Regions from separate parts of the Lysobacter silvisoli genome, predicted to be linked through region 1. Evidence: riboswitches for the same ligand, from Rfam matches in the RefSeq annotation. Region 1 holds a riboswitch; each other region holds the start of a gene.
What was found. A riboswitch is a leader RNA that binds a small molecule or an ion and turns the genes downstream of it on or off. The one in region 1 is predicted to bind cobalamin.
Positions count from the first base shown of each region.

Region 2: it holds a riboswitch for cobalamin, as region 1 does, so the genes downstream of both, btuB (TonB-dependent vitamin B12 receptor) here and DX914_RS08870 (cobaltochelatase subunit CobN) in region 1, are expected to answer to the same signal.
Region 3: it holds a riboswitch for cobalamin, as region 1 does, so the genes downstream of both, DX914_RS11855 (ribonucleoside-diphosphate reductase subunit alpha) here and DX914_RS08870 (cobaltochelatase subunit CobN) in region 1, are expected to answer to the same signal.
Region 4: it holds a riboswitch for cobalamin, as region 1 does, so the genes downstream of both, btuB (TonB-dependent vitamin B12 receptor) here and DX914_RS08870 (cobaltochelatase subunit CobN) in region 1, are expected to answer to the same signal.

Region 1 is NZ_QTSU01000001.1:2,001,422-2,005,742, reverse strand. Features, by position in the region: gene DX914_RS08880 (NADPH-dependent FMN reductase) at 1-517, shown strand, start outside; gene DX914_RS08875 (acyl-CoA thioesterase) at 514-1,014, shown strand; cobalamin riboswitch at 1,068-1,300, shown strand; gene DX914_RS08870 (cobaltochelatase subunit CobN) at 1,514-4,321, shown strand, end outside.
Region 2 is NZ_QTSU01000001.1:2,497,852-2,502,172, reverse strand. Features, by position in the region: gene DX914_RS11040 (TonB-dependent receptor plug domain-containing protein) at 1-1,257, opposite strand, end outside; cobalamin riboswitch at 1,477-1,707, shown strand; gene btuB (TonB-dependent vitamin B12 receptor) at 1,825-3,678, shown strand; gene DX914_RS11030 (hypothetical protein) at 3,719-4,309, shown strand.
Region 3 is NZ_QTSU01000002.1:135,494-139,814, reverse strand. Features, by position in the region: gene DX914_RS11860 (ribonucleotide-diphosphate reductase subunit beta) at 1-72, opposite strand, end outside; gene DX914_RS11855 (ribonucleoside-diphosphate reductase subunit alpha) at 238-2,583, opposite strand; cobalamin riboswitch at 2,974-3,255, opposite strand; gene DX914_RS11850 (DUF2339 domain-containing protein) at 3,383-4,321, shown strand, end outside.
Region 4 is NZ_QTSU01000004.1:156,530-160,850, reverse strand. Features, by position in the region: gene btuB (TonB-dependent vitamin B12 receptor) at 1-1,703, opposite strand, end outside; cobalamin riboswitch at 1,823-2,054, opposite strand; gene DX914_RS18435 (TfoX/Sxy family protein) at 2,249-2,653, opposite strand; gene DX914_RS18430 (GAF domain-containing protein) at 2,650-3,132, opposite strand; gene DX914_RS18425 (TMEM175 family protein) at 3,199-4,017, shown strand; gene bioD (dethiobiotin synthase) at 3,975-4,321, shown strand, end outside.

The DNA of each region.
Region 1 (4,321 bases):
GGTGCCGCTGCTGGCGCAGGGCGCGCGCGAGGCCGGCGCCGATGTCGACCTGATCGAGCTGCGCGACTATCCGCTGCCGGTGTACGACGGCGACATCGAGGCCGCCGGCATGCCCGACAACGTGTACCGCCTGCAGGCGCTGATGGCCGCCAGCGACGGCCTGCTGATCAGCACGCCCGAGTACAACGGCTCGATGCCGGCCCTGGTCAAGAACACCCTGGACTGGATGTCGCGCGCCACCGTCGAGGGCAAGTCCGGCACCCTGCTGTTCCAGGACAAGATGGCCGGCATCGTCTCGGCCTCGCCGGGTCCGCTGGGCGGCATCCGCTCGCTGATCGTGCTGCGCGACGCGCTGTCCAAGCTCGGCCTGCTGGTGGTGCCGCAGCAGGTCGCGGTGGGCAACGCCGCCGAGCGCCTGCCCGACACCGGCGTGCTCGCCGACGAACGCCTGCGCAGCGCCGTGCTCAACGTGGGCGCGGCCGTGGTCCGCCATCTGTGCAAGGGAGCGAAGGCATGAAAGGCCAGCAGCGCGAACTCAACCTGCGTTTCCTCGCTCAGCCCACCGACGTGAACTACGGCGGCAAGGTCCACGGCGGCATGGTGATGAAGTGGATCGACCAGGCCGGCTACGCCGCCGCGGTCGGCTGGAGCGGCAAGTACAGCGTGACCGTGGCGGTGGGCGGCATCCGCTTCGTCGCCCCGATCCGGATCAGCGACCTGGTCACCGTGCACACCAAGCTGATCCACACCGGCACCACCAGCATGCACTTCGCGGTGGACGTGAAGGCGCGCGATCCGGGTCTGGACGACCGCGAGCCGGAAGAGCGCCTGTGCACCCATTGCGTGATCGTGTTCGTGGCCATGGACCAGGCCGAGGGCAAGCCCACGCCGGTGCCGCCGTGGACCCCGGTCAGCGAGGACGACAAGCGCCTGGCCGAGTACGCATTGAAGGTGATGGAACTGAGCAAGGGCATCGAAGCCACGGTCGAGCGCTACGTGCGCGACAACGACTGACCGCGCCCTGGCGCGACCGCCCGCGCGGACGCCGCGCGCGCGCCTGTGCTAGATTGCGCGCGCTTTGCATCTGGTGCCGCGCCCGCCGTTCCGGCGGTCGCGGTTGAACGGGAAGCCGGTGCGTTCGCCTCGACCAGGCGAATCAGTCCGGCGCTGCCCCTGCAACGGTGAGCGAGCAAAGCATCGGCACACCGCCACTGGAACCATGGTTCCGGGAAGGCGCCGATGCCGCCGGGATTCCCCGGCACTCGCAAGCCCGGAGACCGGCCGATGCGTACGCGGTGGACGTTGCGGAGGGCGACGTCGCGCGCGCTCGCGCCCGTCCGGCGCCGGCTCCGTGCGGTTTTGCCTTCGCTACGTCCGCCCCTTCCATCCGGTCCGCACAGGGCGTGCGGGGGCGAGGTCGTCGATGCGGTGTGCGGTGAAGGCAAGTGGCGCGCGTATGGCGCGCAGGAATTGGCGGGCGCTGTGGGCGGCGGCGCTGCTCTGCTGCGCTTCGATGCACGCGCAGGCGGCCACGCTGCTGGGCGTGGTGTCCGAGCGCGCCGCGCCGGAAACCGCCGAGGCCGCGCGCGAAGTGCTGGCCGCGCGGCCGGGCGACCGCATAATCCTGCGCACGCCGCAGCAACTGCAGGAACTGGACCGCGCACAGTTGCGCGAGCTGGTCGCCGGCAGCGACGCGGTGATCGCGGTCGCGCTGTTCGGCGAGCAAGGCGTGCGCCTGCGCGAAGCCGCCACCGCCCTGCACCGGCGCGGGCAGGGGCCCAAGCGCCTGTACGCCTTCCATGGCGAAGCCGGCCTGGCCCTGGCCAGCTACCGCGACCGCCGCGGCCTGGGCGCGTTCAACGCCACCGAGCTGACCCAGCTGACGCAGGAAACGCCGCTGCCGGCGCTGCTCGCGCGTGCACAGGCCGATCCTTTCGCGCGCGAATGGCTGGAGGTGCGCGCGCTGTGGCGCGAAGGCGGCGGCCGCAACCTGCAACGCGCGCTGCGCTTCCTGCTGGAGGGCGGTGCGGTGCCGGCACCGGAACCGCAACCCGACCGGGTGCTGCGCCAACGCGGCCGTAGCGTGACGGCGGTTGCGCCGGACGAACGCCCCTTGCTCGCGGTGCTCGATCTCAACAATGCCGACGTCGCCACCGGCGATGCGCTGTGTGCGCAAGCCGAGCGTGCGGGCTTGGACTGCCTGGGCGTTTACGCGCGCTGGGGCGAAGCCTCGCTGCGCGCGGTGCAGGACCTGCGTGCGCTCGCGGGCGCGCGCCCGCTGGCCGCGGTGGTGGTGCTGCAGGACTTCGTGGTCGGCGCCGCCGAGGGCCGCGACGCCGCCAGCACCGCGATCGCCGAGCTGGACGTGCCGGTGTTCAAGGCCATCCGCGTGCTCGACCGCACCGAAGCGCAATGGCGTTTGTCCGGCGACGGCCTGCCCGCGTCCAGCGTGCAGTACCGCGTGGCCATGTCCGAGCTGCAGGGCGCCAGCCAACCGCTGGTGCTGGCCGCCGCCGGGCCCGCCAGCATCGATGCGCTGACCGGCGTGCGCCTGCAACGCCCGCAACCGCTGACCCAGGAGATGCAGTCCCTGGTCGAACGCGCGCAGCGCTGGCGCCGCCTGCGCGAGAAAGCGCCGGCGCAGCGCAAGGTGGCGGTGATCTACTACAACCATCCGCCCGGGCGGCAGAACATCGGCGCCGACAACCTGGACGTGCCGGCTTCGCTGCACGGCATCCTCAGCGCGATGCGCGCGCAGGGGTACCGCGTGGACGATCTGCCGGCCACGCCCGCGCTGCTGCTGGACCGGATGATGCGCGAAGGCGTGAACACGCCCGAGGACGGCGGCGAACTCGCGGCCATGGCCCAGCAGGTGACCACGCTGTCCGGCGACGACTACCGGCGCTGGTTCGCCGGTCTGCCCGAGGGCGTGCGTGGCGAAGTCAGCGACGGGCCGCTCGCGCGCCTGCGCGCGCAGGTCGCGCTCGCGCGCCAGGCGCAGGAGCTCGAGCTGGGCGAACGCCGCGTGCGCGATGCCGAGCGCGAACTGCTGCACCTGCTCGAAGGCGTCGACCATCGCGCACGCGACGCCGCGCTGGCGCAGTTCCGTCAACTGATCGACGCGCACCTGCGCTGCCTGCGCGGCCAGGACGCCGCGGCCGATGCCGCCTGCGCCGAAGCCGGGCGCGTGCAAGCCTCGCTGCAGGCCTTGCAGGTGCCCGGCCTGCGTGGCTGGGGCCCGGCGCCGGGCAAGGTGATGGTGCACGACGGCGCGGTGGTGATCCCGGGCCTGCGCCTGGGCAACGTGTTCATCGGCCCGCAGCCGCCGCGCGGTTGGGAGGTGGATGAGGAACTGCTGCACGCCAACACCCAGATCCTGCCGCCGCACCAGTACCTGGCCTATTACCACTGGCTGCGCGACGTGTTCGGCGCCGACGTGATCGTCCACGTCGGCCGCCATTCCACTTACGAATTCCTGCCCGGCAAGGCCGTGGGTCTGGCCAGCGACGACTACTCGCGCCTGATCGCCGGCGACGTGCCCGGTGTCTATCCCTACATCGTCGATGGCGTGGGCGAGGGCACCCAGGCCAAGCGCCGCGGTCTGGCGGTGATCGTGGATCACCTCACCCCGCCGCTGGCGGCCACGCCGCTGTACGACCGCCTGCTGCGCCTGCGCCAGTTGGTGGAGAGCTTCGAAAGCAGCAGCAGCGAGCCGCTGCGCGCGCAGGCCGCCAGCGAGATGCGCGAACAAGTCGAAGCGCTGCAGCTGCGCGCCGAACTGGAAGCGAGCATGGCCGATGTGCTGCAGGTGCGCGGCATCGGTTTCGAGCAGGCCGACGACGATCTGCTCGCGCACGAGATCGGCCACTACCTGACCAAGTTGCAGGAAAAGTTCATGCCGCACGGCCTGCACGTGTTCGGCCAGGCCTGGGACGACACCCAGCTGCGGACCATGCTCGAGTCGATGCGCGAACTGGGCGAGGCCGATGCCCTGCGCGCCAAGCTGCAGGCGTCGCCGCCGGCGGAGATGGCCGCGCTGCTGCATGGTTTGGAAGGCGGCTACGTGCTGCCGGGCAAGGGCAACGATCCCTTGCGCGCGCCCGAGGCGCTGCCCACCGGCCGCAACTTCCACGGCCTGGACGGCGACGTGCTGCCCACGCCGTTGGCCCAGCGCCTGGGCGCGCAGCAGGCCGAGCGCGTGCTCGCCAGCGGCGCGGCGCGCAGCGGTAGCGAAGGCGTGGTGCTGTGGGCCTCCGACGCGGTGCGCGACGAAGGCGTGATGGTCGGCTTCGCCCTGGCCTTGATGGGCGTGCAGCCGCGC
Region 2 (4,321 bases), 500 kb from region 1:
GCCGCCGTTGGCGTAGGACAGCGGCTCGCCCGCGTGCTGGGTGAACTCCTCGCCGCGCCATTCCGCGCCCCAGGCGAAGGTCACCGGGTACTGCCAGCCGAAATCCACCGGCTTGGCGAAGTCCAGGTTCAACACGTGCTGGGTGACTTCCAGCGCGCCGGCGTAGAACTGCGTCGGCGAGGTCGGGCCCAGGCTGCGGTTAAGGGTGTTCTCGATGTCGAAGCTGAGCTCGTTATGGCCGTAGTTGTAGCTCAGGTCGATCTGGGTGCCGCCGGCGGTTTCCGAACGCAGCCCGACCACGGCGGCGCGGTCCTTGCTGATGTTGTGGATCTGCGGCAGGAAGCCGTTGGGGTAGATCGAGGGGATGTTGCGCGGGTCGGCGGCGAAGCGGAAATAGCCGTTGGAGAGCACGTCGCGCTTGCTGTAGCTGCCGAAGGAATACAGGGTCAGGTAGTCGGCCAGGTTGTACTCGCCGTTGTAGGACAGTGCGCCCTGGTCGATCTCGGGATCGCCGTAGCGCTGTTCGACCACGCCCTGGAACGGGCGCGCGCGGTTGGTCTGATCCTGGTGGCCGCCCTGCGCGGCCAGGTGCAGCTTGCCGTTGTCGCCGAGCTTGAAGCCGGCGTCGCCGGAAAGCTGGTACTGCTCGCCGTCGCCGGCGCTGTACTGGCCGTAGCGCGCGGCGATGCTGCCGCCGTGGTCGCTGCCCTTGAGCACCACGTTGACCACGCCGGCGATCGCGTCGGAGCCGTACTGCGCCGAGGCGCCGTCGCGCAGCACTTCCACGCGTTCGATCGAGGCGATCGGGATCGCGTTGAGGTCCACCGGCGAGGAGCCGCGGCCCTGGCTGCCGTTGAGGTTGATCAGCGCGGTGGTGTGGCGGCGCTTGCCGTTGACCAGCACCAGCACCTGGTCCGGGGCCAGGCCGCGCAGCTGCGCCGGGCGCACCGCGTCGGTGCCGTCGGTGATCGCCGGGCGCGGGAAGTTCAGCGAGGGCAGGGCGCGCGCCAGCGCGGTGGCCAGTTCGACCGTGCCGGTGGCCTCCAGCGCCTCGGGGGTGATGATGTCGATCGGCGCGCTGGACTCGGCCACGGTGCGGTCGCTGACCCGGGTGCCGGTGACGATCACCTGATCCAGGTTGTGCGCCTCGGCGGCGGGTTCTGCGGGGGCCGCGTCCTGGGCGTAGGCGGGGGCGGTCAGGGCGGCGAGCAGGGCGAGTGCGAGCGGACGACGGACGGCGCGAAAGACTACGGACATGGTGCGCGGCTCCTTGCGGCATGGGATTGGTAACGATGTCATTCGGGTTTAACACGGTCATAACAATCGGGTCAAACGCGAAGGGTTATGAGGAAATGGCCGTACGTCATGGTTTTGAACATTGGGTGTGCCCAGGTGCCGTCCAGTGGCTCATCGGGCCGCCGGCGAGGGCCCCGCGCTCATGCCGAACCGTCATGCGGGCGAGCTTGCGCCGGCTGCTAACATGGCCGGGCTTGAGGTGATTGCCGGCCCTGCCGGCGATTGAAACGGGAATCCGGTGCGCCAGCCCTCCGAACGGAGCGGCGGCCAGTCCGGAGCTGCCCCCGCAACGGTAAGCAAGACGAACGATCCGCAACGAAGCCACTGTGCGCAGGCATGGGAAGGCGCGGACCGGAGGGCTGGAGGCCCTCGCTTGCAAGCCCGGAGACCGGCCTGAGGCTGACCCGACACGCGGTGGGCGCTGTCATGGGGCTGCCTGCGTCCGCGCTCCGCCGCCCCACGTCCCTGTCCCCGCCTGTCTCCGACCCATCGATTCCGCGCGGGTAGGCGCGGACCAGGAGCCATGCTTTGAATTCCACTGTTTCCGTCGTACGCCGCTGCGCGCTGGCGTCGGCGCTGCTGTCCGCGTTCGCGCCCGCCTGGGCCAAGGACGCCGCCACCGACCTGGACCAGGTCGTGGTCACCGCCACCCGCACCGCCCAGACCCAGGACGCGACCCTGGCCTCGGTCACCGTGATCGACCGCGAGGACATCGAGCGCCTGCAGCCGGGCAACCTGCCCGACCTGCTGCGCGGCACCCTGGGCCTGTCGATCGTCAACAACGGCGGCCCCGGCAAGTCGACCTCGCTGTTCCTGCGCGGCACCGAATCCGACCACGTGCTGGTGCTGGTGGACGGCATCAAGCTGGGCTCGGCCACCAGCGGCGGCGCCTCGCTGCAGGACATTCCGCCGGAACAGGTCGAACGCATCGAGATCGTGCGCGGTCCGTTCTCCAGCCTGTACGGCTCCGAAGCGCTGGGCGGCGTGATCCAGATCTTCACCCGCCGCCCGCAAGGCGCGTTCGCGCCCTATGCCAGCGCCTCCGTCGGCAGCTGGAGCACATTGCGCGGCGCGGTGGGCGTGGGCGGCAAGGGCGAGCGCGGCTGGTACTCGGTCAACGCCGCCAGCGAAGACACCGACGGCATCAACGCCTGCCGAGGCAAGCCTTCGCCGGGCGGCGCCGGTTGCTTCACCAACTCGCCCGACCGCGACGGCTACCGCAACCTGTCGCTGACCGCGCAGGGTGGCTATCGCTTCAGCGACGCCTGGGACGCCGAAGCGCGGCTGTTCCGCGCCGAGGGCCGCAACGAGTACGACGGCAGCACCAACAATCAAACCGACAGCGTGCAGCAGGTCGCCGGCGCGCGCTTGCGCTACGCGCCGGGCGAGCGCGCCACGTTGACGTTGAACCTGGGCCGCAGCAGCGATCTCAGCGACAACTACCGCAACGGCGTCTACTCCAGCACCTTCAACACCCGCCGCCAACTGGGTTCGTTGCAGGGCGATGTCGGCCTGGGCGGCGGCCTGCTCAGCCTGGGCTACGACTGGCAGCGCGACGAGATCGAAAGCAGCACCCGCTACGCCGAGAACCGGCGCATCAACCGCGGCCTGTTCGGCCAGTACCAGCGCGATTTCGGCGCCCACTCGCTGCAGGCCAGCCTGCGCCGCGACGACGACGGCCAGTTCGGCGGCCAGACCACCGGCAGCGCGCTGTGGGGCTGGAACTTCAGCGAGCAGCTGCGCCTGACCGCCAGCTACGGCACCGCGTTCAAGGCGCCGACCTTCAACGAACTGTACTTTCCCGGTTTCGGCAACGCCGCGCTCAAGCCCGAGGAATCGCGCAGCTTCGAACTGGGCCTGCGCGGCGAGCACGCCTGGGGCGGCTGGTCGCTCAATGCTTACGAAAGCCGGGTGGACGAACTGATCGCGTTCGATGCGTCGATCGGCCTGCCCGGCAACATCGACCGCGCGCGCATCCGCGGCGCCGAAGCCGCCGTCGACACCACCCTGGCCGGCTGGGACCTGCGTGCCAGCGCGACCTGGCTGGATCCGCGCAACGACAGCCGCGGCAGCAGCCGCGACAAGATCCTGCCGCGGCGCGCGCGCGAAAGCGCCCGCTTCGACGCCGACCGTCGCTACGGCCGGTTCTCGCTGGGCAGCAGCGTCTACGTGGCCGGCAGCCGCTACGACGATCTGGCCAACACCCGCCGCCTGGACGGCTACGCCGCCACCGACCTGCGCGTGGGCTGGCGCTTCGACGACACCTGGAGCCTGCAGCTGGCGGCCAACAACGTGTTCAACCAACGCTTCGAAACCGCGGCCTATTACAACCAGCCCGGCCGCAACTACCTGCTGACCCTGCGTTACCGCCCGGCGAACTGATCGCCGTCCCGCCGACCCGTCCACGCCACCGAGGCCGCCGATGAACGTACCCGCCCGATCCGTCTATTACAGTCTGTTCACCGCGCTCGCCGCGCTGATGGTCGCCACCCGCTTCCATCATTTCGGCAACGCGCTGCATCTGCCCGACGCGTCGATGGCGGTGTTCTTCCTCGGCGGCCTCTGGCTGCGCCGGCACCTGGGCTTCGCCGCGTTCCTGACCGTGGCGGTGGCGATCGACTGGATCGCGATCCAGGCCCAGGGCAAGAGCTTCTTCGCGCATTACTGCGTGACGCCGTCCTACGCCTTTCTGCTGCTGGCCTATGCGGCGCTGTGGTACGGCGGGCGCTGGTACGCGCCGCGCCTGCAGACCACGCCGCGCGCGCTGTTCGGCGCGCTGGTCGCGGGCCTGGCCGCGGCGGCGGTTTCGTTCCTGATCTCCAATGCCGCCTTCTACTGGCTGGGCGGGCGCTACGAAGACCCGAACTTCGCCCAGTACCTGTCGCGGGTCTGGCAATGGGGTCCGCTGTTCGTGCGCACCACGCTGAGCTACATCGCCGTCGGCCTGGCCGCTTACGCCATCGTCGCCCGCCTCACCGCCGCCCGCACCGCGCCGCGCGCGGCGCAGGCCTGAACCCGGAGCCGC
Region 3 (4,321 bases), on a different contig from region 1:
CTGCGCGTAGCGCATGGGGCGCAGGGTGAGATCGAAGCCGGGATCGAGGAGGCGGGAGGTGGCGATGGACATGGGGTTCCTTGGATGCTGATGCTTCCCTTCTCCCGCTCGCGGGAGAAGGTGCCCGAAGGGCGGATGAGGGCGCGCGAAACGCAGGTGTCGGCGCGAGTGGGTTTGCCCGCGCGCCCTCACCCCAACCCCTCTCCCGCAAGCGGGAGAGGGGCTAAGGCGATGCGTTTACTGGCAGGCTTCGCAGGACTCGGGGTTCTCCAGCGAACACGCGATCGCCTCGTCCGCCGTGTACACCGGCTGGGCCGCCGCGGCCGGCGCGCTGACCGTGCTCTTGGCGATCTTGGTGGCCGGGCGCGAGCGCAGGTAGTAGGTGGTCTTCAGGCCCTTTTTCCAGGCGTACATGTACATGGAGCTGAGCTGGCCGATGTTGGGGCTCTCGATGAACAGGTTCAGCGACTGGCTCTGGTCGATGTAGGCGCCGCGGTCGGCGGCCATGTCGATCAGCGAACGCATCGGCAGTTCCCAGGCGGTGCGGTAGATCTGCCGCAGCGACTCGGGGATTTCCTGCACCGACTGGATCGAACCCTCGGCCATCTTGATCCGGTCGCGCATCTCCGCCGTCCACAGGCCCAGCTTCTTCAGCTCCTCGACCAGGTAGCGGTTGACCACCAGGAAGTCGCCGGACAGGGTCTCGCGCTTGAACAGGTTGGACACCTGCGGCTCGATGCACTCGTAGCAGCCGGAGATCGAGGCGATGGTGGCGGTGGGCGCGATCGCGATCAGCAGCGAGTTGCGCAGGCCGTGCTCGGCGATGCGCGCGCGCAGCGCGTCCCAACGCTCGGGCTGCGACGGGGTGACGCCCCAGGCCTGGAACTGCAGCTCGCCCAGGCTGGCGCGGGTGTCCTCGAAGCCGGGGTGGCGGCCGTGCTCCAGCGCCAGTTCGTTGGACGCGCACAGCGCATGGAAGTAGATCGCCTCGGCGATTTCCTGCGACAGCTTGCGCGCCGCGTCCGAGTCGAAGGGCAGGCGCAGCTTGAAGAACACGTCCTGCAGGCCCATGGTGCCCAGGCCCACCGGCCGCCACTTCAGATTGGCGCGGCGCGCGGTCTCGATCGGGTAGAAGTTGAGGTCGATGACGCGGTCGAGCTGGCGCACGGCCAGGCGCACGGTTTCGGCGAGCTTGTCGAAATCGAACGCGCCCTGGCCGTCCTCGAACAGCTCGACGTGGTGCGAGAGGTTGATCGAGCCCAGGTTGCACACCGCGGTCTCCTCCTGCGAGGTGACCTCCAGGATCTCGGTGCACAGGTTGGACAGGTGCACCACGTTGCCTTCGCGCAGGGTCTGGTTGCAGGCGCGGTTGGACTTGTCCTTGAAGTTCATCCAGCCGTTGCCGGTCTGCGCCAGGGTGCGCATCATTCGGCCGTAGAGCTCGCGCGCCTTGACCTGCTTGACCGCCAGGCCGGCGGCTTCGGCGGCGTGGTAGGCCTGCTCGAACGCCGGGCCCCACAGGTCGGTCAGCTGCGGCACCTTGTGCGGATCGAACAGCGACCACTCGCCGTCGGCCTCGACCCGGCGCATGAATTCGTCGGGGATCCAGTTGGCCAGGTTGAGGTTGTGGGTGCGGCGCGCCTCGTCGCCGGTGTTGTCGCGCAGTTCCAGGAACTCCTCGACGTCGGCGTGCCAGGGCTCCAGGTAGACGCAGGCCGCGCCCTTGCGCTTGCCGCCCTGGTTGACCGCGGCCACCGAGGCGTCGAGCGTCTTCAGCCAGGGCACGATGCCGTTGGACAGGCCGTTGGTGGAGCGGATCAGCGAGCCGCGCGAGCGGATGCGGGTGTAGCTCAGGCCGATGCCACCGCTGAACTTGCTGAGCTTGGCCACGTCCATGTAGCGCTTGTAGATCGACTCCAGCGAATCTTCGGGCGAGTCGAGCAGGAAGCAACTGGACAGCTGCTCGTGGGTGGTGCCGGCGTTGAACAGGGTGGGCGAGGAGGGCACGTAGTCCAGCTGGGCCATGCGCCGGTACAGCGCCAGCGCGTCGCCCACGTCTTCGCTCAGCGCGCAGGCGATGCGCAGGAAGAACTGCTGCGGGGTTTCGATCACGGTGCGCGCGGTGGGGTGGCGCAGCAGGTAACGGTCGTACAGGGTGCGCAGGCCGAAGTAGTCGAAGCGCGCGTCCAGGCTGCGGTCGATGGCGTCGTTGAGCTTGCGTGCGTTGGCCTGCACGAAGGCGAGCAGGCGTTCGTTGATCAGGCCCAGCTCATGGCCGCGCACCACCGATTGCGAAAAGGCGTGGATTTCCAGCCCGGCCACTTCCTTCTCGATCACGCCGCTGAGCAGGCGCGCGGCCAGGCGGCCGTACTCGGGTTCCTCGGCGGTGAGCAGGGCGGCGGTGCGGATCGACAGTTCGTCCAGCTCGCGCGTGGTCGCGCCGTCGTACAGGCCGGAGATGGTGCGCGTGGCCACGCGCATCGGGTCCACCGAGTACAGGCCTTCGGCGCTGCGCGTCACCGCGCGCACGATCTTGTTGAGGTCGACCGGTTCGCGGCGCCCGCTGCGCTTGGTCACGCTCATGGTCAGGTTGGCGGCCGGCGGGGTCAGGGCGAAGCCGGGCGCGGCTTCGGCGGCGCGCTCGGGCGCGCGCGCGACGGGGACGGGGGCCGCGTCGGGTGTGGAGACGAGGGCGGCGGCCGCGTCGGGTGCGGGGGTCAGGGTGCTCATGGTGGACTCCGTAGGCAGGGACGCACGGGTCGCCGGCCTTCCCCTCGAAGGCCGACGCGCGGGCACGCTCGCAAGGCCGGGGGCTCCGGCGTTGCGGCTGCGCCCCCGCGGGCGCGGAGTCGGTAAGGATGGAGACGGGGTGTCGCGCAGGCCGAGACGGACCGCGAACCGCCGCGGCGGACCGCGACGGCATCGACACCGGCCGTCTTCCCCCGAAGACTCCCTAGCCGGTACCGCGCGATGTGCGACGCGCGGCTGTCGGCAGGTCTTCGGGCTCGGGACCATCGCCCGGAGCGAGTGGAGAGCGGTGGGAGGCCCATGGCCGCCTCACCGCTCTGCGCTCGCCCCGGATTCGCCTACTGGTGGCCGCTTCCCAGGCGCCGGGCGCCCAGTGCATAGACCACGTTCGTTTCCCATACCGCTGCGGGGCAGCGCCGGCCTTGGAGACCCTCTCTAGAGGCGGCTCCGCACCGGCTTCCCTTTTAAGCCGATCTCGCGATCGGCACCGACGGACACAACATATTAGGGGTGCCCTGATCCGTCAACACGATATGTGGTGAGTCGCCGCAGAATCGCAAATCCATCGCAGCGGTCTTCACGGCGCCGCGCTTGGTGTTAACGTGCCTGCGACTAAGGACAGGGGTGGGGAGCGATGGAGGGACTGGTGGCCTTGCTGGTGCTGGTGCTGCTGGCGGTGCCGGTGCTGCTGATCGCGGCGCTGGTGATGATCGCGGGGCTGAAGTCGCGGGTGTCGACGCTGGAGGACCAGGTCGCGTCGCTGCACCGCCGCGAGCGCGAGGCGCCTGCCGCTGCCGCTGCGACCGCCGCGCCAGCGCCGGCCGACGATGCGCCGACGCTGGAGCAGATCCTGCGCGCTGAGCCGCCCCCCGCGCCTACGCCCGTCCGGCCGGTGGCGACGCCGCCGGTCGCGCCGGTCGCGCCCGCGCCCGCCGCCACCGATGCCGGCGCACCGCCGTCGCCGCCGCCGTTGCCGCCGCGTCCGATCTTCGACGCGCAGCCGCCGCGCCCGCTGCCCGAGCGCGCGCCGGCCGCGGCCGCGCGCCGCCCGGCGGCGCCGGACCCGGCCACGCTGGCGCTGCGCGCGGTGCGGCGCTGGTTCACCGAGGGCAACGTGCCGGTCAAGGTCGGCATGCTGGTGCTGTTCGCCGGCGTGGCCGCGCTGCTCAAGTACGCCACCGACCAGGGCTGGATGCGCTTCCCGATCGAGTTCCGCCTGGCCGGCGTGGCCCTGGGCGCGCTGGCCGGCCTGGTGTTCGGCTGGCGCCAGCGCGAGCGCCGGCGCAGTTTCGCCCTGAGCCTGCAGGGCGGCGCGATCGGCGTGCTGCTGCTGGTGGTGTTCGCCGCGTTCAAACGCTACGGCCTGATCGAAGCCGGGCCGGCCTTCGCCTTGAGCGTGGCGCTGGTGGCCGGCGCCGGCGTGCTGGCGGTGCGGCAGAACGCGATCGCCTTGGCCTTGCTGGGCATCCTGGCCGGCTTCCTGGCGCCGATCTGGCTGTCGACGGGGCAGGGCAACCACGTCGCGCTGTTCGGCTATTACGCGGTGTTGAACGCGGCGATCTTCGCCATCGCC
Region 4 (4,321 bases), on a different contig from region 1:
TCGGCGCGCAGGTCTACGGTGCCGTAGCCGCCGACGCGGCGGCTGTTGGCCACGTCGTCGTAACGCGCGCTGGAGCCCACCGCGGTCAGGCCCAGGCGGAAGTCGCCGAAGGCGCGGTCCACGTCGATGCGCGCGCTGCGCTTGGCCCGGCGCGGCAGCTCGTTGCCGGCGTAGAAGCCCAGGCGGTTCTCGCTGTCCAGGAAGCTGGCGCTGGCGGCCACGCTCCACTCGTCGATGTTCGCGTCGAAGCCGATCTCGGCGCCGCGCAGGCGCGCGCTGTCGATGTTGTTGGGGCGGAAGATCGCCGAGTCGTAGGCGATCAGGTCGTCCACATCGGTCTGGAACGCATCGATGCGGGCGTTGAAGCGCTCGCCGCGGTAGGCCAGGCCGACTTCCCAGGTCTTGGATTCTTCCGGGCGCAGGTTGGGGTTGTTGAAGAACGGGTAGTACAGCTCGTTGAAGGTCGGCGCCTTGAACGCGGTGCCGTAGCCCGCGGTCACGCGCCAGCCCTCGCCGAAGCCCAGGCCCCAGGCGACGGAACCGGTGGTGTGGCCGTCGAACTGCTCGTTGTCGTCGCGGCGCAGGCTGGCTTCGATGGACTGGTTGCCGAAGCGGCCCTGGTACTGCACGAACACGGCGCGGTTGTCGCGTTCGGTCTCGTCGTAGGCGGTGTCGCTGTCGACGCGGTCGCGCAGCCAGTCGAAGCCCACGCTGAGCAGCTGGCCTTCGCCCACGCCGAAGTCGCCCTGCAGGTTGATCGTGTCGCGGTCGGTGGCGAAGTAGCCGTTGGCCACGCTGCCCAGGAAGTTGTCCGATGCGTCGCGGTTGCGGCCGGCCGACAGTTGCACGCGCACGGCGTCGCTGGGGCGGTACACGGCCTTGCCGCCGATCACCTGCTGCACCACTTCGGAGTAGTTGACGAAGCTGCCGTCGTATTCGTTGTCGCCTTCGGCGCGCAGGGCATGGCCTTCGAAGCTCAGCGCGTCGCTGGCGTCGAAGCCGCCACGCACGGACAGCGAGCGGTTGCGGTAGCCGTCGCGGTCGGGTTCTTCGGTGAAGCAGCCGGCGAACAGGGTGCTGGAGCCGTCGCAGGCGTTGATGCCGTCGGTGCGCTGGTAAGCGGCGTCCACGCCGAACCAGCCGCGGCCGACGCGGCCGCCGACGCCGGCGCTGGCTTCGCGGGCGCTGTTGCTGCCCACGGTGACGCTGGCGCGCGGCGCGACCGCGCCGCGATCGCGGCGGGTGAAGATCTGGATCACGCCGCCGACCGCGTCGGCGCCGTACAGGCTGGAGCGCGGACCGCGCACGATCTCGACCCGGTCGATCAGGGCCATGGGCAGGTCCTGGAACGAGGCCAGGCCCGAGGTGGGCGAGCCGATGCGCACGCCGTCCACCAGCACCAGCACGTGGTCGGTTTCGCTGCCGCGCAGCGACAGCGTGGTCAGCTTGCCCAGGCCGCCCTGGTTGCCGATGGAGATGCCGGCGCGGCCGCGCAGCAGGTCGGGCAGCGAGCGCGCCTGGCTGCGGGCGATGTCCTCGCTAGTGATCACTTCCACCGGAGCCAGGGCGTCGTTGGCGCTGATGGCGGTGCGGGTGGCGGTGACGATCACGTCGTCGAGGTCGGTGGCCTCGTCGGCGGGCTGCGCCTGCGCGTAGGCGGGCAGGGCGAGGGCGGCGGCGATGGCCAGGGGCAGAACACGCATGAGCAAACTCCAAAGGCGGGCCAGGGCCGCGCCGTCGATCAAAGGAGTTGCGAGGAGAGAGGCCGCGAATGCGGGCGCGGATGGCGCCGACGTCGCCGCCGCGACGCCCTCCGCATCGCAACCAGTCGCGCGTCGTGGCCGGTCTCCGGACTCGCGAGGCGGGCACTGGGCCCGGGTCGCGGCGCCTTCCCGTGCGATGCACAGTGGCGTAGGCCGCGGCCGACTCGCTTACCGTTGCGGGGGCAGCGCCGGACTGGCCTGGTCGCGCGCAGGGCGCGGGGGCGTCACCGGCTTCCCGTTTCAACCCAGGCGGCGCAGGCCGCCGGGGTCACCTCGAAGCGGGCGCAGTTTACGCGATTGGGCTGGTTGGCGGGCGGTCTGAAGCCCTTCCCCGCCCAGCGGGAGAGGGGTTGGGGTGAGGGCACGCGGGGTTACCTGCTTGCGGCGCGCCTTGCGCCATCGCGCGCCCTCATCCGCCCTTCGGGCACCCCCGATTCAAGCACTCGAGGGCAGGCTCTTCTCCCGCAAGCGGGAGAAGGGAATTCCTATTCCCGCTCTTCCGCCTCGTCCCCGCCATCCCCCGCCGGCTCGTCGTCGTAGCCGTCGTCGTAGGACGGCGGCAGCGCCACCGTGTCCTCGGTATGCACCGTGGTGCGCACCGGCGCGGCGGCCGGGCGGTTGCGCGGGGCGGGCAGCAGGGCGGTGGCGGCGTCGGCGGCCTGGATCAGCTCGTTGCGGCGCTCGTCGGAGATCTCCTGCCAGTGGCAGTCCAGCAGCGCGCCTTCGATCGCGTACAGCAGGTTCAAGGTCGGTTTGAAGCCGGCGCGCTTGACCCGCATGAAGGCCTCCACCGTGCCCACCGCGGCGATGTCCTCGTGCGAGCGCAGGCCGACCTGGCGCAGCCAGGCCGCGCTCTTGGGGCCGATGTTGCGCAGCTTGGCGCCGCTCATCGCAGCGTCTCCAGGTAAGCCTGGGCGATGGCTTCCAGGCCGGCCTGATCGTCGGCGTCGAAGCGGTCCAGGGCGGGGCTGTCCAGGTCGAACACGCCGATCAGCCGGCCGTCCAGGCTCAAGGGCACCACCAGTTCGGAGTTCGATGCCGAATCGCAGGCGATGTGGCCCGGGAACCGGTGCACGTCGGCGATGCGCTGGGTCCGGCCGCTGGAGGCGGCGGCACCGCACACGCCCTTGTCCAAGGGAATGCGGATGCAGGCCGGCAGGCCCTGGAAGGGGCCGACCACCAGTTCCTGGCCGTCGTAGAAATAGAAGCCGACCCAGTTCAGTTCCGGCAGGGCGTGATAGACCAGCGCCGACAGATTGGCGGCGTTGGCCACGCGGTCGCGCTCGCCCTCCATCAGGGCGCGCGCCTGGGACAGGAGCAGGGCGTATTGTTCCGGCTTGCTGCCGGTCAGGGCGTTGGCGGCGAACATATCGCGAGTGTAGCAGCGGCACGCCCGCGCATTACCATGGCCGCTATCCGCCCCTGGGGAATGCCGATGACCGAAGCCGGACAGCCGCGTCCCGGGCCGAGCAGCCAGTCGCCGAATACGAGCCCGCCGAGCGCCGCCCCGTCGCTGCCCGCCTTCCGCGAACGCGGCCACCAGGTCACGCGCCTGGAAAGCTTCGTCGATGCCGCCTTCGCGTTCTCGCTGACCATGCTGGTGATCCTGTTCAACGAACTGCCCGACACCGTGGCCGAGCTGCGCGAGGCGCTGCGGCGCGTGCCCACCTTCGTGTTCTGCTTCGTGCTGATCGCCATGTTCTGGGGCGCGCACAACCGCTGGAGCCGGCGCTACGGCCTGGACGATGCGCGCTCGATCGTGCTGAGCCTGGCCCTGGTGCTGGTGGTGATGATCTACGTCTATCCGCTGCGCATGGTGATCTCCAGCGCCATGTCGCTGTTCACCGGCGGCTGGGTGCGCAGCGAACTGGGCATCGACCCCGCGCATTGGAACGCCGACCTGCAGACCGCCTTCATGGTCTATGCGGTGGGCTTCGGCCTGCTGTCGCTGATCGTGTGCGAGCTCAACCGCCACGCCCTGCGCCGCGCCGATGCGCTGGGCCTGAGCGAGGCCGAACGCTACGAAACCCGCACCGAAATCGGCCTGCACTGGATCCTGGCCGGCAGCGCCGGGCTGAGCCTGTTGCTCAGCGGCGTGGCCCTGGCCTGGCCGGGCGAACGCACGCCGGGCCTGGTCGCCTCGCTGCCGGTGTGGGTGTACGCGGCGTTGGGCGCGGCGATGCCGTACTACGCGGTGCGCCGCAACCGGCAATGGCTGGCGCGCCAACGGCCGATCCAGGACGTCCCCGCGTGAGCCCGCGTCGTTACTTCGTCACCGGCACCGACACCGGCATCGGCAAGTCGGTGGCCAGCGCCACGCTGCTGCACGCGCTGCGTGCGCAGGGCTTGCGCGCGGTCGGCATGAAACCGGTGGCCAGCGGTTGCGAGGACACGCCCGAAGGCCTGCGCAACGAAGACGCGTTGCTGCTGCAGGGCGCCAGCGATCCGCGCCCGGCCTATGCCGACGTCAATCCGTATGCGCTGCGTCCGCCGCTGGCGCCGGAACTGGCCGCGGCCGACGCCGGCATCGAAGTGCGCCTGCCGCCGTTGCTCGATGC